Regions from separate parts of the Bacillus mojavensis genome, predicted to be linked through region 1. Evidence: predicted binding sites of a transcription regulator. Region 1 holds the regulator's gene; each other region holds the start of a gene.
What was found. Region 1 encodes Rex, which represses fermentation and respiration genes when NADH is low (regulators of the CRP and FNR family bind a similar motif). Its sites were predicted from a motif close to TTGTGAAATATTTCACAA; they were not measured.
Positions count from the first base shown of each region.

Region 2: a site for Rex is predicted at 2,091-2,108, ahead of HC660_RS06775 (helical membrane plugin domain-containing protein). Genes of this name have one in related genera too.
Region 3: a site for Rex is predicted at 2,011-2,028, ahead of HC660_RS01740 (L-lactate dehydrogenase). Genes of this name have one in related genera too.

Region 1 covers NZ_CP051464.1:644,624-652,587, forward strand. The annotation lists gene HC660_RS03365 (ABC-F family ATP-binding cassette domain-containing protein) at 1-1,793, opposite strand, end outside; gene moaC (cyclic pyranopterin monophosphate synthase MoaC) at 1,920-2,432, shown strand; gene HC660_RS03375 (redox-sensing transcriptional repressor Rex) at 2,429-3,076, shown strand; gene tatAY (sec-independent protein translocase protein TatAY) at 3,098-3,271, shown strand; gene tatC (sec-independent protein translocase protein TatCy) at 3,278-4,036, shown strand; gene HC660_RS03390 (YdiK family protein) at 4,083-4,274, opposite strand; gene HC660_RS03395 (CPBP family intramembrane glutamic endopeptidase) at 4,271-5,005, opposite strand; gene groES (co-chaperone GroES) at 5,243-5,527, shown strand; gene groL (chaperonin GroEL) at 5,574-7,208, shown strand; partial or broken gene HC660_RS20975 (abhydrolase domain-containing 18) at 7,867-7,964, shown strand, end outside.
Region 2 covers NZ_CP051464.1:1,304,802-1,312,765, forward strand. The annotation lists gene HC660_RS06760 (ABC transporter ATP-binding protein) at 1-92, opposite strand, end outside; gene HC660_RS06765 (DMT family transporter) at 215-1,186, opposite strand; gene HC660_RS06770 (cupin domain-containing protein) at 1,315-1,845, shown strand; gene HC660_RS06775 (helical membrane plugin domain-containing protein) at 2,202-2,618, shown strand; gene HC660_RS06780 (NAD(P)/FAD-dependent oxidoreductase) at 2,658-3,836, shown strand; gene uxaC (glucuronate isomerase) at 4,034-5,455, shown strand; gene HC660_RS06790 (MFS transporter) at 5,534-6,913, shown strand; gene allD (ureidoglycolate dehydrogenase) at 7,014-7,964, shown strand, end outside.
Region 3 covers NZ_CP051464.1:316,171-324,134, reverse strand. The annotation lists gene HC660_RS01745 (L-lactate permease) at 1-974, opposite strand, end outside; gene HC660_RS01740 (L-lactate dehydrogenase) at 1,006-1,971, opposite strand; gene HC660_RS01735 (DUF6773 family protein) at 2,107-2,598, opposite strand; gene HC660_RS01730 (YfcC family protein) at 2,714-4,147, opposite strand; gene HC660_RS01725 (M20 peptidase aminoacylase family protein) at 4,274-5,425, shown strand; gene HC660_RS01720 (glycine betaine ABC transporter substrate-binding protein) at 5,463-6,344, opposite strand; gene opuAB (glycine/proline betaine ABC transporter permease subunit OpuAB) at 6,344-7,192, opposite strand; gene opuAA (glycine/proline betaine ABC transporter ATP-binding protein OpuAA) at 7,194-7,964, opposite strand, start outside.

The DNA of each region.
Region 1 (7,964 bases):
TCATTGTGGCTGATGTTTTCTTCTATGGTCTGAACTGTCGTTTCAATTTCTTCTATGCGTCTGAGTCGTTGGCGTTCTTTCTTTTTCCATTCTTTTTCTTCCTCGTATGAACGTTTAGAGTCGGATTTCTGTGCAGCCGTTGCTTTTTCAGTTTCCTCTTGCTGTTTCATTTTCTCCAATTCTAGCTGCTGTGTTTTTTTCTCTGTATAATAATCGTAATCGCCGAGGTATTCCTCAATATGGTTTGGAGAAAGCTCGTATACCCTTGTTGCGATTCTGTTAATAAAATATCTGTCATGTGAGACAAATAACAATGTACCCGGATAATCGATCAAGGCGTTCTCGAGAACTTCTTTGCTGTCTAAATCAAGATGGTTTGTCGGCTCATCAAGAATGAGAAAGTTAGCTTTTTGCAGCATCAGCTTGGCCAGGGCCACTCTTGCTTTTTCGCCCCCGCTTAGGGAATGGACGGGTTTAAGCACATCATCCCCGGAGAATAAGAAATTTCCGAGGCACGTTCTGATTTCTTTCTCTTGAAGCTCCGGATACTCGTCCCACAGCTCATCAATGACGCGTTTAGAGGAGGTCAGCTCAGCTTGTTCCTGGTCATAGTAACCGATACTGACATTTGAGCCGTACGCTATTGTTCCCTGATCCGGCTTCAGTGTGTTTATTAATGTTTTCAGCAAGGTTGATTTTCCGATTCCGTTGGGACCTACAAGAGCGGCGCTTTCTCCTCTTGTCAGCCTAAACGAAACATCTGTCAGAAGCGGCGGCTGGTTTTCATAGCTGATGGTCAGATCCTGAACCCGCAGGACCTCGTTCCCGCTCTGTTTTGTAATATCAAAATGAAAATTTGCTGATTTTTCGTCGCCGAGCGGTTTTGACATGACGTCCATCCGTTCAAGCTGTTTCCGCCGGCTTTGTGCTCTTTTTGTCGTTGAGGCTCTCGCCAGATTTCGGTCTACAAAGTCCTGCAGCTTAGCGATTTCATCCTGCTGTTTTTCATACAGCTTAAGATCCTTTTCATATTGGGCAGCTTTCTGATCGAGATAAGCGCTGTAGTTGCCGTGATACTTTTTGCTTTCTGATCTAGATACCTCGTACACCTGATTCACCACTTTATCCAAAAAGTAGCGGTCGTGAGAAACAATCAGAATGGCGCCTGAATAGCCTTGCAAATAATGTTCAAGCCAGGTCAGCGTATTAATGTCCAGATGGTTGGTCGGCTCATCTAGAATGAGAAGGTCAGGCTGTGTTAACAAAAGCTTACCCAAGGCCAGTCTTGTTTTCTGACCACCGCTCAGGCTTTGCACCTGCGTTGAATCGTCAAAATGGCTGAAGCCGAGACCGTGCAGCACAGATCTGACATCTGCTTCATATTGATAGCCGCCTTTATCTTTAAATTCCTGCTGAAGGCGGTCGTAGGTTTTCATGATGCTTTCCAGTTCACCTGGATCAGCTGCCGCCATTTTTTCTTCTATGGTGCGCATTTCTTTTTCCATTGCTTTTAAGTGATCAAAAACAGTCAGCAGCTCTTCTTTTATGGTAAGCTTAGAATCCAAGCCGGTATGCTGGGCTAAGTAGCCCATTGTGATATCTTTCGGCTTGATAACTTCACCCTTTTCATATGAAAGGTGACCTGCGATAATTTTAAGGAGTGTAGATTTCCCCGCGCCGTTTCTTCCGACAATTGCGACGCGATCACGGTTTCTGACTTCCAGCTTTATATTGTTTAAAATAGTATCAGCACCAAATGATTTGGAAAGCTGATTAATTTGTAAGATCATCATATTATTTCACCTCTGCTATAATAAGTTAAGTGTAGCTTATGAACCAGAACTCAGCAAACAATACATTGGCCGGATAAGACATAGAGAAGAAAATAGTGTATGATCTGTTTAAGGAGAGTTTTTACTATGAATGGATTTTCTCATTTTAATGAACAGGGCAGAGCCCAGATGGTGGATATCAGCGAAAAATCTTCGACTGTCCGTACTGCGGCGGCTGTATCAAGCGTACACATGAAGAGTGAAGTGTACGAGAAAATAAAAAGCCATGATATCGGCAAAGGAGATGTACTTGCTGTCGCTCAGGTGGCGGGCATTATGGCTGCAAAGCAAACATCAAATATCATTCCGATGTGCCATCCGCTATCCTTGAGCGGGGTCGATATTTCGTTTGACTGGAAAATAAAAGAAACAGAAGTTATACTTCATATAAAAGCACAGGTCAAAACGAAAGGGAGTACAGGTGTGGAAATGGAAGCGCTAACTTCTGCATCGGTGTGTGCCCTTACTGTTTACGATATGTGCAAGGCGCTTGATAAGGGGATGGTCATCGGCCCTACCTGCTTGCTGGAAAAGACAGGCGGGAAAAACGGTGACTTTAAAAGAGAACTATCCGAGTATAATTTGGAGGACCAAAAATGAATAAGGATCAATCAAAAATTCCGCAGGCGACGGCAAAACGGCTGCCGCTTTATTATCGCTTTTTAAAGAATCTGCATGCGTCAGGAAAACAGCGTGTATCATCTGCTGAACTCAGTGATGCCGTAAAGGTTGATTCTGCCACGATTCGCAGGGATTTTTCCTATTTTGGAGCTCTTGGCAAAAAAGGATACGGATATAATGTTGATTATTTGCTGTCATTTTTCCGAAAAACACTTGATCAGGATGAAATGACAGACGTTATCTTGATTGGTGTCGGGAATTTAGGAACAGCATTTCTTCACTATAATTTCACAAAAAATAATAACACGAAAATTTCTATGGCTTTTGATATAAATGAGAGTAAAATAGGAACTGAGGTAGGCGGTGTGCCCGTCTTTAACCTAGATGATCTTGAAAAACATGTAAAAGGCGAATCAGTTGCCATTCTTACAGTGCCCGCAGTTGCGGCCCAATCGATTACCGACAGATTGGTTGCGTTAGGGATTAAGGGTATTCTTAATTTTACGCCGGCCCGTTTGAATGTGCCGGAACACATTCGAATTCATCATATAGATTTAGCTGTAGAGCTTCAGTCACTGGTTTATTTCTTGAAGCATTATTCTGTTTTAGAGGAAATCGAGTAACCGGAAAGGAGGAGCCCAAATATGCCGATCGGTCCTGGAAGCCTTGCTGTTATCGCAATCGTTGCTCTGATTATCTTTGGTCCCAAAAAGCTGCCTGAGTTGGGAAAAGCGGCTGGAGACACACTTCGTGAATTCAAAAACGCTACTAAAGGATTAGCGAGTGATGATGAGGAAAAAAAGAAAGAGAATCAGTAAGTTAGGATGACACAAATGAAAGTGAATCAAATGTCGCTGCTGGAGCATATTGCGGAGCTTCGAAAACGATTGCTGGTTGTGGCGCTGGCGTTTGTCGTTTTCTTTATCGCGGGATTTTTTTTAGCGAAGCCGATTATAGTGTATTTGCAAGAAACGGATGAAGCGAAGGAGCTCACGCTCAATGCGTTTAATCTGACAGACCCGCTTTATGTGTTTATGCAGTTTGCGTTTATCATCGGGATTGTCCTGACTTCGCCGGTTATTCTTTACCAGCTTTGGGCTTTTGTGAGCCCGGGTCTCTATGAAAGGGAACGCAAAGTAACGCTCAGCTACATTCCGATCTCTATTTTGCTGTTTTTAGCGGGTTTATCTTTTTCCTATTATATTTTATTTCCTTTTGTTGTCGATTTTATGAAACGGATCTCTCAAGATTTGAATGTCACTCAGGTAATCGGAATTAATGAATATTTTCATTTTCTTCTGCAGCTGACGATTCCGTTTGGACTATTGTTTCAAATGCCGGTCATCCTTATGTTTTTGACAAGGCTTGGAATTGTGACACCGATGTTTTTAACGAAAATCAGAAAGTATGCGTACTTTACGCTGCTTGTGATTGCTGCTCTGATTACACCACCTGAGCTTTTGTCTCATATGATGGTGACTGTTCCGCTCTTGATTTTGTATGAAATCAGTATTTTAATATCGAAGGCTGCCTATCGGAAAGCGCAGAAAAGCAGTGCTGCCGATCATGACGTTTCTTCTTAACCATCATAAAAAAATCCATTTCTCATAGAAGAGAAATGGATTTTCTTTATTTCTGGTTTTTCTTTGTTTTAAATGAAAAGGCGAACATCTTAAAAGAAATGCTGATGTTGTATGCAGCGAACACCATCAGCAGGATGGAGTAAAATGACCACATGCTGCCTGGTGAGCTTGCGGCGAGATAAGTAAAGATGCACCCTACGGCAAAGTAGATCATTCCCCACACTATCGGGTTTCTCATGAAAGTAATCCTCCAATAATCAATTGCATTTGTGTGCTTTGCTGTTCAAGGTATTTCTGAACAGGCTCAAGCTGCATAATGACGACGAATGTATTCATCATTACATGGGCGAAAATCGGCACCCAAATCCGTTTGGTTCTCGCATATAAAAATGCAAAGGTAAAGCCCATTGCTGTATACAGCAGAAGGTGCGTCAAATCGGCATGAACAATTCCGAAAATAATGGAGCTGATCAGTCCGGCAATAAAGAAATTCGTTTTTTCGTACAGCGCGCCGAAAATGATTTTTCTGAAGATGATTTCTTCTAATATTGGCCCGATGATAGAAGAAACGATAATCATAAGCGGGACTGCCTGAATCACATCCAGGATGGCTTTTGTATTTTCTGATTCTCTTCCGATGCCAAATACATAATATTCAATAGAACCGGCTATTCCTTGAGAGAAAAGGGCTATGAAAAAACCGGCTATCGCCCAAAGGATCGATAGTCCGACAGAGTCTTTCTTTTCGTTTCGCAACGTAGTTTTAGGCACAGTTCTGAGAATGAGCAATACAACAATCAGACAGGCAATAAAACTGATGACGGACCATAATCCCTGCGCGTGCAGCAGATTTTCTTTTGTGGGCTGTCCTCCCGCATAACCGAATTTAAATAACAAGGGAATCCCGATTACTGCTGAAAACTGCATGATGATATATGTCAAAATAATAAACCAATACTGTTTTCTCAAATGGTATGTACTCCTTTGTTAAGTGGGTTTCTTTTGTCTACAGCTATTGTAACATAATTGAACGGGGGTGAAAAAACCAAGGGATATCAGAGCTGAAAAGAATGATGTAAGCGTGAAAAATTTTTTATCTTATCACTTGAAATTGGAAGTCAGATTCTTTATTATAAGAGTTGTGTTAGCACTCTTTAGTGCTGAGTGCTAAAATTACATATTCATACTATTGAGGAGGTTATTACATTGTTAAAGCCATTAGGTGATCGCGTTGTCATTGAACTCGTAGAATCTGAAGAAAAAACTGCCAGCGGAATTGTGTTACCGGATTCTGCAAAAGAAAAGCCGCAAGAAGGCAAAATCGTGGCAGCTGGTTCAGGTCGCGTGTTAGAAAGCGGAGAGCGCGTTGCTTTAGAAGTAAAAGAGGGCGACCGCATTATCTTCTCAAAATACGCAGGTACTGAAGTGAAATACGAAGGTACTGAATACTTAATCTTACGTGAAAGCGACATTTTAGCTGTTATCGGCTAATTCTTAAATAAACAAATACTTAAAAATTCGAGGAGGTTTCGTACACATGGCAAAAGATATTAAGTTTAGTGAAGAAGCTCGCCGCGCAATGCTTCGCGGTGTTGATGCACTTGCTGATGCTGTAAAAGTAACTTTAGGACCAAAAGGACGCAACGTGGTTCTAGAGAAAAAATTCGGTTCTCCGTTAATCACAAATGACGGTGTAACAATCGCTAAAGAAATCGAACTTGAAGACGCGTTTGAAAACATGGGTGCTAAGCTTGTAGCTGAAGTAGCCAGCAAAACAAACGACGTTGCCGGTGACGGTACAACAACTGCGACAGTTCTTGCGCAAGCAATGATCCGCGAAGGCCTTAAAAACGTAACAGCAGGCGCTAACCCTGTAGGCGTGCGTAAAGGTATGGAACAAGCTGTAAACGTTGCGATCGAGAACCTGAAAGAAATTTCTAAGCCAATCGAAGGCAAAGAATCTATCGCTCAGGTTGCTGCGATCTCTGCTGCTGATGAGGAAGTCGGAAGCCTTATCGCTGAAGCAATGGAGCGCGTAGGCAACGACGGCGTTATCACAATCGAAGAGTCTAAAGGCTTCACAACTGAGCTTGAAGTTGTTGAAGGTATGCAATTCGACCGCGGATATGCGTCTCCTTACATGGTAACTGATTCTGATAAGATGGAAGCAGTTCTTGACAATCCTTACATCTTAATCACAGACAAAAAAATCACAAACATTCAAGAAATCCTTCCTGTGCTTGAGCAGGTTGTTCAGCAAGGCAAACCATTGCTTCTAATCGCTGAGGATGTTGAAGGTGAAGCTCTTGCAACACTTGTTGTGAACAAACTTCGCGGCACATTCAACGCAGTGGCTGTTAAAGCTCCTGGCTTTGGTGACCGCCGTAAAGCAATGCTTGAAGACATCGCTGTCCTTACTGGCGGAGAAGTCATCACAGAAGATCTTGGCCTTGACCTGAAATCTACTGAAATCGGACAATTGGGACGCGCTTCTAAAGTTGTGGTTACAAAAGAAAACACAACAATCGTTGAAGGCGCTGGCGAAACAGATAAAATTTCTGCACGCGTCACTCAAATCCGCGCACAAGTGGAAGAAACAACTTCTGAGTTCGACAGAGAAAAATTACAAGAGCGTCTTGCTAAACTTGCTGGCGGCGTAGCTGTCATCAAAGTCGGCGCTGCGACTGAAACTGAGCTGAAAGAGCGTAAACTTCGCATCGAAGACGCCCTGAACTCAACTCGCGCAGCTGTTGAAGAAGGCATCGTATCCGGCGGTGGTACAGCGCTTGTCAACGTATATAACAAAGTGGCTGCCGTTGAAGCTGAAGGTGATGCGCAAACAGGTATCAACATCGTGCTTCGCGCGCTTGAAGAGCCAATTCGTCAAATCGCACACAACGCTGGTCTTGAAGGATCTGTCATCGTTGAGCGCCTCAAAAACGAAGAAATCGGCGTAGGCTTCAACGCTGCAACTGGCGAATGGGTAAACATGATTGAAAAAGGGATCGTTGACCCAACAAAAGTTACACGTTCTGCACTGCAAAACGCAGCTTCTGTAGCAGCAATGCTCTTAACAACTGAAGCTGTTGTCGCTGACAAACCGGAAGAAAATGCCGGCGGCGCAGGAATGCCTGACATGGGCGGCATGGGCGGTATGGGCGGCATGATGTAAAACCGACAAAAAACCCTTGACTTACAAGGGGTTGTCGGTAACGGACGTCATTTTTGATGCCCTTTTGATGCCATTTATAAATTTTTGAGGCTTCTCATGAGTTCACCGAACTTGTGAGAGGCTTCTTTTTTTTCTGTTTTTTGTGGTTTGATTTTTTCAGCACTGTTTTATATCGATTTTCAATAGTTTTGATAAACGATAGATAACTCCGATATGGACTATTCAATCGATCAAAATACAAAATTCTCATCATACAATCCGTGCTTTATTTGCATCTTGACTTTATTTTTTACTTTGTGCTTTTTAAGGACTCGCAGGACGGACCTCGTCTTCGACTGCTGAAAACCAGAAGTGAGTTGAATTCCATCTTCTCGAAAAATAACACGAGGCATTTCTTGGGATGTAGCCAGAAACCAACCTTTGGACCCTTTCTCTCTATTGCAGACAGGAGACAATATTGGTATACTCTCATACGACAAAAAAAGACCCAGTTATCTAGATAAATAGTGCCATCAACACTCTTAAACGGTTTCCCCGGGAAAGCACTGTCAAAGAGAAATCCTATTAAAATGTCTATTTTTGCTGCTTTTATTGCTACTAAAAGACGATGTTTTCCTTGCAATAAGGAACTCGTCTTTTTTGTTAAGTATAAAGAGAAACTGTCGATGGAGATAGATTCTTTCACCAACATCTTGATAAAATCCGTTCCGACTCTATGGAGACAGGACAATCCAATTATTAACTCTAATATTCGTT
Region 2 (7,964 bases), 660 kb from region 1:
ACGTCATAGGTTTGTCCCTCTTGTTCATAGCTTTTTCGCACAGATGTGAATGAGATCGCTGGTATATCGTCTTTTTGATTGTTTGCTTCCATTAAAATATCACCTTTCAGTTAAGTGGGCTTAGACTCTACATAAATATAACGTGAAACAGGTCTCTTTTGGAAGGAGTTAAAAAAGAAAGGAGAACGGGTTTTCGCCCATTCTCCAGCCGCTGCTATGCAGTCAGATTTGACTGCGTTTTCTTTTTGGGTTTTTGTTGGGAAGCGAAGGTATGTAGCACCATTCCGGCAATAATGATCATTAAGCCGGTAAACGATAAAATGGAAGGGAAAACTCCTGACAGCAGGATTATTTCACCAAGCAAAGCGAATATCACTTCCCCGGATTGTGTTGCTTCAACAGCAGCGAGCTTTTGCGGGTTATCCCTTACCATATCCGTTGCCCAGAAAAATAAAACGGTCGCAATGATGCCTGAGCTGACGGCAACGATAAAGGATTGAACGGTTTGCCCCGCTGTCGGAAGGCCATCTGACCACCAGCCGTAAGCTGCCAATACAAGCCAGAATGGAAGGCTTGCAAGGGTCATTCCCAGCACGCGCTGAAATGTATCAAGCCTGCCTCCGTATTGCTCAAGCATTCTCCGGTTTCCCAGCGGGTAGGCGAAAGCCGCGATGACAACCGGCAGCACGCTGAAGAGCAGCATTTTTCCGGAAAGCGATTCTGCATGCTGGAGCTGTATCAGTGCCGCTCCGATCAGAATGACCACGGAAGTGCCCAGTGAAACAAGGGGAATCTTTTGCCGAACGAGCAAAGTGCCTCCAGGCGTGTCTTTTTTCTCATAGAAAAATGGAGACAGCAGCACACCGGCTACAATGGTAATTTGCCATGTTCCGGCTACGAGCCAGCCCGGCCCGAATGCGGCGGCAAACGTGATTGGCGCATAAAAAAGCACAAAGCCGACAAAGCTCCACTTTATCCAAAATAACGGCTTTTTCCGCATTTCTTGTAAAAGAGGAACGAACTTCCCTTTCATTATGACAATCAGACATAAAAACGGAACCATAAATATAAAGCGTAACGAGGCGCTCCAAAGCCAGCTGCCTCCGGATAATTCCATCGCCCTGTTTAAAATAAAGGTAACGGCGAAAAAGAGAGAAGCCAATATTCCGATTACAATCGCTTTCATCAAATCCCTCATTCTGGCATTATTTTTTTATACTATACTACCCGGGATGATACAGATCAACGGAATTGTGAGAAAATAATGATGTTTTACAGATCAATAGATGTGGAAGACAAAAATAGGGAGGCGAGATGATGGAAACAGAAACGTACTTTTTTCAGGATGACGGAAGGATTCCAAATCACCCTGATTTTCCGCTCGTTATCTATAAAAATGTTTTTATGGGACGTGCTGAACTGGCAGAGCGGATCGTCAACCGGCATGGCTGGCTAAACAGCTGGTCGGGCAGTGTTTTTCCGTACCATCATTATCATAGCAATACGCATGAAGTCCTAATCACAGTCCGAGGGGAGGCTGTTATTCAATTTGGGGGAGAAAAAGGAGCTGCTATTCCTATCAAAACGGGCGACGCAGCGGTCATTCCAGCCGGCGTCGGGCATAAAAAGCTAAGCGCGAGCCCGGATTTTACCGTGATCGGCGCTTATCCAGAAGGTTCTCGGTATGATATAAAGACGGGAAAGCCGGATGAAAGAGCGGCTGCAATAGAGAATATAGAGCAAGCAGTACTTCCGGCATTGGATCCAGTTACAGGAAAAAGAGAACCTCTATTGGACATATGGGTAAGTCGCAGGGGAGAAAATTGTTGGATTGTCAATAACTAGTGCTGAAGAAATGTTATGACACGGGCACCATATAAATTAATTTCATAATCGAAGCAATTCACGTTCAAATTTTGTTCAAAAAGTGTTATCATATAGAAGGTAATCAAATTGGAGTTTTTTATGTTTGCTATTTTCAGAGAGAGTAAAGGATTTTGACTTATTCAATGGTTTATTTTTGAGATAAAAATAATACTGAATATGGCAAGATGAAAAACTGGGTAGTAAACATTTATTTTTGCGAATGATTGTGCATGAATTCACAATCCTTCTTCTCATGCTTTCAAACATGAGATCAGGGAGAGGCACTACCCTTTCCAAAAAATCAGCATACTGCTTATAGTAAAGGAGAATTGGATATGCCAGAAACAATCGATCAAACAAATGCGTCTGTCAGCCAAAGCCAGCAAGATCTTATTGATCAGCTGTTAAAGCCAGAAGTTCAAGAATCACTGACTGTTTTAGTTGACCAGCTTCCAAAGCTGACTGAATTAGTGAATATTTTAACGAAGTCTTATGATTTCGCTCAGTCTGTTGCGACTGACGAAGTATTGAAAAGCGATACAGTCGGTGCGATCACTGAAATTCTTGAGCCTGTAAAAGAAACAGCAAAAGAAGTGGCTGCGACTGCAATCGAAGCGAAAGACCGCGCGGATGCTAGCAACGAAACGATTGGACTTTTCGGCCTGTTGCGCATGCTGAAAGATCCTCAAGCTCAAAAGCTGTTCCGTTTTGCTAACAGCTACCTTGAAATCATGAACGAAAAACAAAAATAATCTCAGATTCAAATTGATATAAAGGACGGAGGATATACGATGTCAAAACATATTGTCATTTTAGGCGCTGGTTATGGCGGTGTTCTTTCTGCTTTAACAGTTCGCAAACACTACACAAAAGAACAAGCACGCGTGACAGTGGTAAACAAATACCCAACTCACCAAATCATTACGGAATTACACCGTCTTGCAGCAGGCAACGTGTCTGAAAAAGCGGTTGCAATGCCGTTAGAAAAACTTTTCAAAGGCAAAGACATTGATCTTAAAATCGCGGAAGTCAGCTCTTTCTCTGTTGATAAAAAAGAGGTTGCGCTTGCTGACGGTTCTACATTAACTTACGATGCGCTAGTAGTAGGCCTTGGTTCTGTCACTGCTTACTTCGGCATCCCAGGACTTGAAGAAAACAGCATGGTTCTTAAATCTGCTGCTGATGCGAACAAAGTCTTCAAACATGTTGAAGACCGTGTGCGTGAGTACTCTAAAACGAAAAACGAAGCAGATGCAACAATCCTTATCGGCGGAGGCGGCTTAACAGGCGTTGAGCTTGTCGGTGAGCTTGCTGACATCATGCCGAACCTTGCGAAAAAATACGGCGTAGATCATAAAGAAATCAAATTGAAACTGGTTGAAGCAGGTCCGAAAATCCTTCCTGTTCTTCCGGATGATCTTATCGAACGTGCTACTGCAAGTCTTGAAAAACGCGGCGTTGAGTTCTTAACAGGCCTTCCTGTTACAAATGTAGAAGGAAACGTAATTGATCTGAAAGACGGATCAAAAGTGGTTGCCAACACATTTGTTTGGACTGGCGGCGTACAAGGTAACCCATTAGTAGGTGAATCAGGCCTTGAAGTGAACCGCGGACGTGCGACAGTAAATGACTTCCTGCAATCTACATCACATGAGGATGTATTCGTTGCTGGAGACAGCGCAGTTTACTTTGGTCCAGACGGCCGTCCATATCCGCCAACTGCACAAATCGCATGGCAAATGGGTGAGCTGATCGGTTACAACCTATTCGCTTACTTAGAAGGAAAAACACTTGAAACATTCCAGCCAGTAAACTCTGGTACACTTGCAAGTCTTGGACGCAAAGATGCGGTTGCCATCATTGGTGCTAATTCTACACCGCTTAAAGGTCTTCCTGCTTCCTTGATGAAAGAAGCAAGTAACGTTCGCTACTTAACACACATTAAAGGACTATTCAGCCTGGCTTACTAATCCTTTGTTGTGGTTCAGACATTGCCAAAGCGTTCCTTTTGGGATGCTTTCCGGCAATGTCTTTTTTATTTAGTTTGCTAACGTTAACATTTCATTTTCAAAAAAGAGATTGATCCCAGAGGAATATAAAGGTAAAATAAAACCATATCAAAATGTTAACGTTAACATTTTGAAATAGAATGAAAGACGGTGAGGACATGGAACCCTTTATGGGCGAAAATTTTTTGCTGAAAAATGAAACCGCTGTCAAACTTTATCATCATTATGCGAAAGACATGCCGATTATTGATTACCACTGCCACTTAAGCCCGAAAGAAATCTATGAGAATAAGAGATTTCAAAACATCACAGAAGCCTGGCTGTATGGAGACCATTACAAATGGCGCATCATGAGAGCCAATGGGATTGATGAGTCATACATTACCGGCGATGCGACTGATGAGGAGAAATTTATGGCTTGGGCGAAAACCGTGCCGATGGCGATCGGCAATCCGCTCTACAATTGGACTCATTTAGAGCTGCAGCGTTTTTTTGGAATTTATGAGATTTTAAATGAGAAATCCGCGCCGGCTATATGGAAACGGACGAATGAACTGCTCCAAGGAGAAGGCTTCGGGGCAAGGGATTTGATTGTGAAATCCAATGTGAAAGTAGTATGCACAACCGATGACCCTGTCGATTCTCTCAAATACCACCTCTTATTAAAAGAGGAAAAAGATTTTCCTGTCAGTGTGCTGCCGGGATTTCGCCCGGATAAAGGGCTGGAAATCAATCGCGAAGGCTTCCCGGATTGGGTGCAGGCGCTTGAAAGGGCTGCGTCACTGTCGATTACAACCTATGATGAGTTTTTGGAGGCTCTTGAAGAACGAGTGCGTTTCTTCCATTCAGTCGGCGGCAGAGTATCTGATCATGCGATTGATTCAATGGTGTATGCCGGAACGGACAAAGAGGAAGCGGGCCTCATTTTTACCGCAAGATTAAACGGGGAACAGGTTTCTTGCGAAGATGAGAAGAAATTCAAGACATATACGCTTCAATTTCTTTGCGGATTGTATGCTGAGCTTGACTGGGCGATGCAGTTTCATATCAATGCACTCAGAAATACGAATACGAAAATGATGAAGAAATTGGGACCGGATACAGGCTATGATTCTATGAATGACGAAGAAATTGCGAAGCCTTTGTACAGGCTGCTGAACTCCGTCGAAATGAAAAACCAGCTGCCGAAAACGATTTTATATTCGCTCAATCCAAATGATAACTATGTCATTGCCAGCATGATCAATAGCTTTCAAGACGGCATCACGCCTGGGAAAATACAATTCGGCACAGCATGGTGGTTTAACGATTCCAAGGATGGGATGCTCGACCAAATGAAAGCGTTATCAAACGTCGGGCTTTTCAGCCGTTTTATCGGCATGCTGACTGATTCCAGAAGCTTTTTGTCGTATACACGCCATGAGTACTTCAGACGGATTGTCTGCAATCTGATCGGCGAATGGGCTGAAAACGGTGAAGTGCCGAAAGATATGGAGCTTCTTGGCGGTATCGTACAAGGCATTTGCTATCACAATGCGAAACAATATTTTCAATTTCAAGAAGAAAAGGCAAACGTATAAAAGAGGTTCCGCTCAGAATACCCTGCGTCAAACTGAGCGGATATCTCACCGAAAATTCTTAAGACACAGAGGTGGAAGATGCGAGCAGAACTGGAAAATAAGGTTGTGTCGATTGAAACGGAGAAGAGGCTACCGCTGAAGGAGAAAATTTCCTATGGTTTTGGTGATTTTGGCAACGGCTTTATGTTTGATCTCGGTCAGATTTATTTATTGAAGTATTTCACTGATGTAGCGGGAATTCCGGCTGCAATGGCGGGGGGCATTTTTTTAGTCAGCAAGCTGTTTGCGGCGATTACAGATCCGATTGTCGGCTCATCAATTGATTATCGCAAAAATATCGGCAGGCGGGGGAAATTCAGGCCTTATTTATTAATCGGCAGTATTGTTCTTGCTGTGCTTACTGTTCTTATTTTTCTGTCCCCGAATGTATCAACGACAGGCAAGCTGATTTATGCGTATGCATCCTATATGCTGTGGGGCGTGGGCTATTCATTTGTAAACATTCCCTACGGCTCATTAGGAGCAGCTATGACTCAAAATACCGAAGATCGGACATCTATCTCTACTTTTCGCCAAATCGGCTCACTCGGGGCTTTGTTTATCACAAGCGTGGCCGTCATGCCGCTGCTCGTCAAGTTTGATAACCCGAAGGTAGGCTACCCGGTGGTCATGGGATTGTTTGCTGTTCTCGGTGTGCTTTGGTTTTATATTTGCTATCGCAACTGCAAGGAACGTATTGTTATTGCGGAAGCGCCAAAAGAGAAATTAACATTTTCATCTGTCGTCAAAACGTTTATAACGAACAAACCGCTGTTAACCCTTGTCCTGATGACCATTTTTTCGATTTCCGCATACAACATTAAATCCGCAATGCTCGTATACTTCGCACAATATAACCTAGGCAATGTCGAACTGATGGCTTATATGAACTTTATCATTATTGGTTCTTCCTTTTTGGGCGTCGTGTTTCTGCCAAAGCTCGTCAAGATGTTTGGAAAGAAACAAACCGCAATGATCGGTTTCGGCATCAGCGTTGCCGCGGACCTGATCAACTTTATTCTTCCTTCAAATGTATATGTGTTTACCATCCTTGCAAGCATCGCGTTTATCGGAATCAGTATTCCCAATGGCATTACGTGGGCGCTTGTCTCAGATATCATTGACTATGGCGAGTGGAAATCCGGTGAGCGGAAAGAAGCAACGACGTATTCCCTCTTTAACTTCTCTCGGAAGCTTGCCCAGTCATTGTCTGGATTTCTCTCCGGGATCGGATTGGGACTTGTCGGGTATATGCCGAACGTAGCCCAGACGGCACAGGCGCTGATCGGCATTAAAGCGCTTCTTCTTCTGTATCCCGCCATTGCTTTGGCATTAGCTATGATTATTATCGGTTTTCTTTATAAACTAACAGATCAGCAGCATGCCCAGATTGTCGAGGAGCTTCAGCATAGAAACTGATCAAACAATCCTATATAGAATATTTTGAATAGTTTGCAAGTAAAAATAATTTGTAAGGGTTTTCGCTAAGTGATGAAACTGAAGGAAAGGAGGCTCTTTATTGAATACGGTAACAATTTCCGCTGAAGAAGCGAAGGAACTGGTTCAGCAAAAGCTGATCGGCGCCAATTTGAATGAACGTGATGCCGAAAAAGTAGCAGACGTGCTCGTACACGCTGATTTACGCAATGTAAATTCTCATGGTGTTTTGCGAACAGAACATTATGTGAACAGGCTCAGGGCTGGAGGCATCAATCCAAAAGCGCGTCCCGTTTTTAAAGAAACGGGTCCGGTGACAGGAGTGCTGGACGGTGATGATGGGTTCGGCCATGTGATTGCCGATAAGGCGATGGCTCATGCCATTGAAATGGCAATGAAAAATGGTGTTGGCATGGTCACTGCGACAAACAGCAGCCATTGCGGAGCGTTAAGTTATTTTGTGCAAAAAGCGGCTGAGAAAAAACTGATTGGTATCGCTATGTCTCATACTGACAGTATTGTAGTCCCGTTTGGCGGGAGGTCTCCTTTTTTAGGCACGAATCCAATTGCTTATGGGGTGCCGGCAAAGCATAAAAAACCGTTTATCCTAGATATGGCGACGTCAAAAGTGGCATTTGGAAAGATTCTGCAGGCGCGTGAAGAGGGCACAGAAATACCAGAAGGGTGGGGAGTCGATGAAAACGGAGAGATGGTAACAGACCCTCACAAGGTCGTCTCACTTTCAACCTTCGGCGGTCCTAAAGGCTACGGGCTATCTGTTGTGGTGGATGTATTTTCAGGCTTGCTGGCTGGGGCGGCTTTTGGGCCGCATATCGCTAAAATGTACGGCGATCTTGATCAAAATAGGAAGCTTGGACATTATGTTTGCGCGATCCATCCGTCCTATTTTACCGGACAAGATATGTTTTTAGAGCAGATGGACGCCATGCTTGATGAACTGCAGCAATCACCTCCGGCTAGAGGAGTCGAGCGCGTCTATGTGCCTGGCGAATTGGAGCAGCTGCATGAGGAA
Region 3 (7,964 bases), 330 kb from region 1:
TACAACAGTCCGCCTTCTTGGAAAAGCGCTTTGAAGGCAGGAAGGCTCCAGATGGTAATCGCCGCGGTTAAAATGTAGAAAGGTGACCACGCCTTGGCAATGTCTGCCGCGCTGTATCTTTTTTTCTCACTAGCTTCTCCGGCTCCCTGCTCACGGTAAATCTGTTTCGGCTGCCACTTACGCAGGAAGAGCGCTAGCCCGCCCATACTGAACAGCGCCGCCAAAATGTTAGCTAATTCCGGTCCGAGCACAGCCATTGTCAGCGTCTGAACCGCTGTATACAGTCCGCTGACAACCAGCAAGGCAGGCCAGGTTTGTTTGATCCCCTTCATCCGGTCTAATATGAACACGAGTAAAAACGGAATCAGAAATGTAATGATCGGCAGTGTCCAGATCAATGCCCGTGACAATTCAAGAGCAGACAAGTTTCCAATTTGCGCGCCTGTAATCACCGGTATCCCGATCGCGCCGAAGGCTCCAGAGGCAGCGTTCGCAATTAAGCAGAGCGCAGCCGCCTTTAACGGTTTAAAGCCAAGTTCGACGAGCAGCGCCGCACTGATTGCAATCGGAACACCAAAGCCGGCCGCACCTTCCAAAAATGCGTTAAAACAAAAACCGATTAATAATAGCTGTAATCTTTGGTCAGGCGAGATGCCGGCAATGCTGGAACGAATAATGGTAAACTTCCCGGTTTTCACAGCGATTTTATAGAGCCACACTGCCATCAGGACAATGTAGCCGATCGGCCACAAACCGCTTCCGATGCCTAATAAAACAGAAGAAACGGCTTTTTCAACCGGCATATGAAATGCCAAAACGGCAACCAAAAAGCTGACGGCTAGGGTAAGAAATGCCGCAAGAATGCCTTTCATCTTAAAAACGGTTAAAGCTAAGAGAAAAAAGAGAATCGGAGTGAGCGCCACAAGTGCGCTCACATACTCGTTTCCAAACGGATCATACAACTGCTCCCACATTGACAATCAGCCCTTTACTCTATAGTTGCGATTAGTTGACCTTTTGTTCTGCAAAATGAGGTTTTAAAATATTTTTAAGGACGTCTGCGCTGTGAAGGAACTGTTCTTTTTCTTTCTCATTTAAGTTCAGCTCAGTGATGCCTGCGATACCTCCGCGGTTTACGACAGCCGGAACGCCGATGTATACGTCATCTGCGCCGTATTGTCCCTCCAAATAGGTGCTGACAGTTAAAATGCTGTTTTCATTATGAAGAATGGCTTTTGTAATGCGGGCAAGGCTCATCGCAACACCATAATAAGTCGCACCTTTTTTCTCAATGATATGGTAAGCGGCGTTTTTCACGTCATCTACGATCTGGTCTAGCTCCTCTTGTTTGTACGCATCGTTTTTCTCAACGAGTTCACCGACAGGCACACCGCCGACATTTGCGTGGCTCCAGACAGGAAGCTCAGTATCGCCGTGTTCACCGATAATATGCGCGTGCACGTTTTGAGGCGCTGCGCCAAAGTATTCGCTCAGCATGTAACGGAATCTCGCAGAATCAAGTGTTGTACCGCTTCCGATCACTCGCTCTTTTGGCAGGCCGCTGAATTTCCATGTTGCATAAGTCAGGATATCAACCGGATTTGTCGCGATTAAGAAAATGCCGTCAAATCCGCTCGCCATGACTTCACTGACAATTCCTTTGAAGATCTTTAAGTTCTTTTCTACTAATTCAAGGCGTGTCTCACCAGGCTTTTGGTTTGCTCCGGCGCAAATGCAGACAATATCAGCATCCTTGCAGTCTTCATATGTTCCGAAAGATGTTTTGACCGGATGCGGCGCAAACGCCTTTCCGTGGTTTAAATCCATTACATCGCCCATTGCTTTTTCTTTATTTAAATCAATGACCACAAGTTCATCTGTGATCCCTTGGTTAATTAACGCAAATGCATAACTGCTTCCAACAAAACCCGCTCCGATTAAAGCTACTTTATTTACATGTTTATTCATCATTAATCATCCTTCCAGGGTATGTTTTTCTTCGATGACTGTTTGTGAAGTATTTCACATTTATATTGTGCAACATTTCACAAACTTTTGCAAGAGAAAAGATTTGTCTGATTTATGAACAAAAAAAGAAACCATCCTCTATGATGATTTCTTCTTAGACTCCTTTTTTACCGATCTTCTGTAAGACAGCTTCACGATCCCGAATCGTAGCAGAAACAGAACGCCGCCGCAGACGATAAATAAGAGAAACATTTTCAGCCAAGCGAAGAATGTATGGGGAATCCCCCTGTCATACATCGTAAGCACCACTACCGCAAAGGCGACAGCTATTGATTCTGTGAACTGCTGCTTCACCCGTTTATGCAGTTCTTTCTCGGTGTCTATTCTCGGCATCAGCATTCCAGAAGCAGATGCCCTGATGCAGTAATATAAGATGATAATGAACAAAAACACAAGGCTCGCGACCCATTCTTTAAACGGAAATTCAAACATAATGCCGCGGATGATCACATCCAGCAGCGCAATCGCCCCGGCTAACATGCCGATCTCCGACCAGATTTTTTGTTCTTTTTCTTTTACTCTCTTATTTTTCCCATTCACGCCTGAAAGTCTGTTATGCAGATTATTCATGACCTTCCTCCCGCACTTTTACGAATGGCTTATGGCTTACATGTTACAATAACAGCCTGCGCTTCTGCAACGAATAAATGAAAAGCCCGCCGTACAAGCCGGCGGGCAGCAATGTTTAATACGGCCCCCAATTGATCAAGACACCGATACAAATAAACACAAGCCCGATTAAGAACCAAATCAGAGCGAGCGGCAGCATAAACCGAAGCCACTTGACGTACGGAATTCCGCTGGCGGCAAGCACTGCCATCAAAACGCCGGACGTCGGGTTCACACAGTTGACAACCCCTTCTCCAAGCATAACCGCTTCCACCGCGACCTGTCTCGTGATTCCCATCAAATCAGCGAGCGGTGCCAAAATCGGAATGAACACAACCGCTTCGCCCGATCCTGAAGAGATGAGAAAATGAAGCAAAGCACTGGCGATATACATGCCGATTGCGCCGGCCATCGGACTGAATCCGTCCAACACCGAAGCCAAAGCATTGACGACTGTATCCAGCAGCTTTCCATTTTCAAGAATGACAGAAATGCTCCGCGCCATCCCGACAATCAGCGCACCGTATACTAGACTCTGACAGCCGGTAATAAAAGTTTTGGCAATATCGTTTGCCGCAAGTCCTCCAATGAATCCGGCAAGGACCGAAATAAAAATAAATGTCGCAGCCATTTGGGAATCTGACCAGCCAAGCTTCAATGCGCCGTACAAAAATCCGATCAGTGACAAACCCGCGACTCCCAAAATCAGCTTATGGCGAACGGTAAAGGGGACAGACTTATCTTCTTCTTGATTCGCATCGCTCAATCCTGCCGCCGGGAACCAGTTTGTGCCTAGCACGCTGGCATCCTTTGATTTCTTTAATTTTCTTGTATACCAATAGATATAAATGATAGAAGACAGCAAAAAGCATATGTATATGACCACACGAAGGCCGATCCCCGAAAACAGAGGCAGCTCCGCAATCGATTGCGATAAGCCAAGCGGGGACGGTGATAAAACGGTAGAGTTAAACCCGGCATAGCAGCCTATATAAATAACAGCTGCACCCGCGACCGCGTCCCATTTTAAGGAGCGTGCGACAATAAGGCCGATGGGGATAAATCCGATCACTGAGTTCACGACAATTCCGGTCGTTCCAAGAACAGAAAACAACGCACCGACAATACAAATAAATAATAATTGCTTTGTGCGGAACTTGCTGATGACATTGTAAATCAGTCCGTTGATGGCACCTGTTTTTTCTAAAATAGCGATCGTGCCGCCTGTGAATAAAATCAGAAAAATAATAGGGGCTGAGCCGACCATCCCATCCTGAAGAGAAGTGAAAAAGCTGATCAGGCTGACCGGAGACTGTTCAATTGAATGGTAGCTTCCCGGCACCGCAGTGGTAACCTCTCCCTTCGTCACACGGTCAAATTCTCCCGCCGGCACAATATACGAAGCAACGGCGCACATGAAAGCGATGATAAATAAGAGGACATAGGCGTCAGGCATGTTAAAGGCGGTACGTTTTTTCTTCGGCTGTGTTTCGGCTGCTGGCATACTCATATTTCGATCCATCCCCTCTTTTTAGAAAATACCTATTATTCTGAAAAATATAAATATGTGCTATATTATAAACAGCCTATCTACCTGTTTCAATATAAAAAAAGGAAAGAAGGAGGTTTTTCTCCCATGCAAAAACTCTCAGAAGAAATGAAACAAACCGTAATGGACATCTTTGAACATCTTCACGCCAATCCAGAAGTCAGCTGGAAAGAATATGAGACAACTGCATTTCTTAAACAAAAACTCGAAGATGCAGGGTGCCGCACGCGCACGTTTTCAGATTGCACCGGAGTTGTCGGTGAAATGGGCTCGGGTTCGCCTGTTGTAGCTGTCCGTGCTGACATTGATGCATTATGGCAGGAGGTCAACGGCACATTTCGCGCCAATCATTCCTGCGGACATGATTCGCATATGACAATGGCTTTAGGTACGTTAATGCTGCTGAAAAAACAGCCGCAGCTTCCGAGCGGAACGATCCGTTTTATCTTTCAGCCCGCAGAAGAAAAAGGCGGCGGCGCTCTAAAAATGATAGAAGAAGGCGTGCTTGATGACGTCGACTATTTGTATGGCGTCCACGTCCGTCCAATTCAGGAAACCCAAAACGGACGCTGCGCCCCATCCATTCTGCACGGGTCAAGCCAGCACATCGAAGGCACAATCATTGGAGAGGAAGCTCATGGCGCGCGGCCGCACCTTGGCAAAAACAGCATCGAAATCGCGGCATTCCTCGTCCATAAGCTGGGACTGATTCACATCGATCCGAAAATTCCGCACACAGTCAAAATGACAAAGCTTCAAGCCGGCGGCGACAGCTCCAACATCATTCCCGGAAAAGCGACCTTCAGCCTTGACCTGCGGGCGCAAACAAATGAAGCCATGGAGACGCTGATCGCAGAAACAGAAAGAGCCTGCGAAGCGGCTGCCGCGGCATTCGATGCGACAATTGAACTTCACAAAGAACACAGCCTTCCGGCAGCAACGCAAAATAAAGAAGCTGAAGGCATTATGGCTGAAGCGATCACAGACGTTATCGGAGCTGATCAGCTCGATAAACCGCTTGTCACAACCGGCGGTGAAGACTTTCATTTTTATGCCGTGAAAGTGCCGAATCTTAAAACGACCATGCTTGGCCTCGGCTGCGGACTTCAGCCAGGACTCCATCACCCGCATATGACCTTTGACAGAAACGCGATGTTTACCGGGATTCACATTTTAGCAAACGCTGTGTTAAAAACGTTCCAAAAAGCCGATACACTCGCATCAGCCAATGCTTCTTAAATCAAAAAAGCAGCCTGCGAACAGGCTGCTTTCTTCATTATTTCTTCAGATCTTCAATTGAGTTGACGTTTTTCATATATTGAGGCACAACAAGACCCATCTTCACGCCAGTTATACTGACGCCTACATCATCATATTTGCCTTTATATTTGACAGCGTATGGTTTATGGGTATTCGGCAGCCATGCGGAAAGGGATGCGTCCGCGCTTCCCGTCGCAATCGCCGTCCACATCGGACCAGCTTCTACCTGAGTGAGTTTCACGTCATAGCCCAAGTCTTCTAAGACTTTGCCCATAACGTTTGTACTTGCAATCTCACTGTCCCACGCCACATAGGCAAGGTTGATTTTGTCTCCCTTCACCTTTTGCACGCCTTTGGTCCACTCCGCGATTTGATCCTTGTGCTTCTTCACATAATCAGCAGCGGCTTTGGAAGGTTTCTCGCCTTCTTCCACCTTGATCATCACTTCACCCATGTCGTCTTGCGTCCATTTAAACTGGCTCAGAAGCTTAACGGCATTCGGCTGTTCTTTGCTGAAGCCTTTTCTGGTGATCGTATGAATCTCCTCAGCACTGCCGTAAGTTTTTTTCGGATCATCAAGATATTTTAATTTATATCTGGAGAACATCCAGTGCGGAGTCCATCCTGTGATAATAATTGGTTTCTTCCGGTCGTATGACTTTTTGAGCGTAGCAGTCATAGCAGCGCTTGACGATGAAATCAGTGTCCAGTCGTTCAGGTTATAATCCTTCAACGCTTGATCAGTCAGGCTCATAATACCTGAACCGGGGTCAATCCCGATGATCGTTTTGTTCACCTGTTCAGCCGCGGACGCATTTTCGTCGTTTTCTGATCCGCAAGCCGCAAGTGAGAGTGCAAGCATGGCGGAAACACCGATACCGATGATTTTTTTAAACATCAGGCATTCCCCCTGCTTTTCTTCTTCACTTTAATATTTTGTGTAATACGGTCGAGCGTAATCGCAACGATAACGATAGCGATACCTGCTTCTACACCGACCCCTGTTTTCAGCTGTGTAACGGCGCTGTATACTTCTGAACCTAGCCCAGGCGCACCGACCATTGCTGCGATAACAACCATTGATAATGCAAGCATGATACTTTGGTTGATCCCGGCAAGAATGGTTTTTGTTGCAAGCGGAAGCTGAACCTTAATCAAACGCTGAGCTGTTGTAGAACCAAACGCTTCAGTTGCTTCAATCAGATCCGCAGGCACTTGTTTAATACCGAGAACCGTCATACGGATTGTCGGCGGCATTGCGAAGATAACAGACGCAACAACACCCGGCACAACACCGATATTAAAGAAGAAAATTGCCGGCAAAAGATATACGAAAGCAGGCATTGTCTGCATTAAATCAAGGATAGGCGTTACGATACGGCGAACCGTTTCTTTCTGAGATGCCCAAATTCCGATCGGCACACCGACCACAATTGAAATAATGACGGACGTGACAACCAGCGCTAACGTTTGCAGCATTGGGTCCCAATATCCTAAATAGTCAATAACGAGAAAGCCAATTAAAGTAAACAGCGCAATTCCTCTCGTACTGATCCACCATGCAAGAGCTGCGAAAATAATCGTTAACAAAATAGAAGGAATAAATCCAAGCCCGGTTACAATCCCGTTTACAAAAATGGCCAAGCCATTTGCGATTCCATCGAGGAATCCGCCAAACGTTATCGTAATCCAGTCAACAAAACGGTCAATGATGTCTGCTAAAGGTATTCTAGGCAGTCTATCCAATTTACTTCACCTCCCGTACAGAAGGATCTTGTGTTTGCTCAGCAGTGCCTTCAACATTGATATAATCGTTATTGCCTGCAAGTGCGCCAATCAGCGCGCCTCTTACGACAATCCCTTTCATTCTTTGCTTTTCATCTACAACCGCAATTGGAATATTCGCGTCAGAAACAACGTCAAAAATCTCAGTCAGATACGTATTCTCTGGTACAGTCGTAAATTCCTTATTCAAGATATCCTGAAGGGATAAATCAGACTCGGCTGCTTTTTTCGCATCAGCCGCATAAATGACACCTAACAATTGTTTTTGTTTATCGACTGCATAAATAGATGAAATCCCTAGGTTTTTCATCAGTGTTAATGCAACGCGCGGCCCTTTATCAATCCGCACCGTTTCAGCGCGCTTCATAATGTGGCCGGCAGTTAATACTTTAGACAAATCAACGTCCTCAACGAATTTCTCAACATATTCGTTGGATGGATTCATGAGGATTTCTTCCGGCGTGCCGATTTGAACGATGTTTCCGTCCTTCATCAGCGCGATTCTGTCGCCGATGCGAAGCGCTTCATCCAGGTCGTGCGTAATAAAAATAATCGTTTTTCCGACATTATCATGCAGATCCAAAAGCTCATCCTGCATGTCTTTACGGATTAATGGATCAAGCGCACTAAACGCTTCGTCCATCAGAAGGATGTCCGGATTATTCGTCAAAGCGCGGGCAAGGCCGACACGCTGCTGCATCCCGCCCGAAAGCTGGTCAGGGTATTGGTGTTC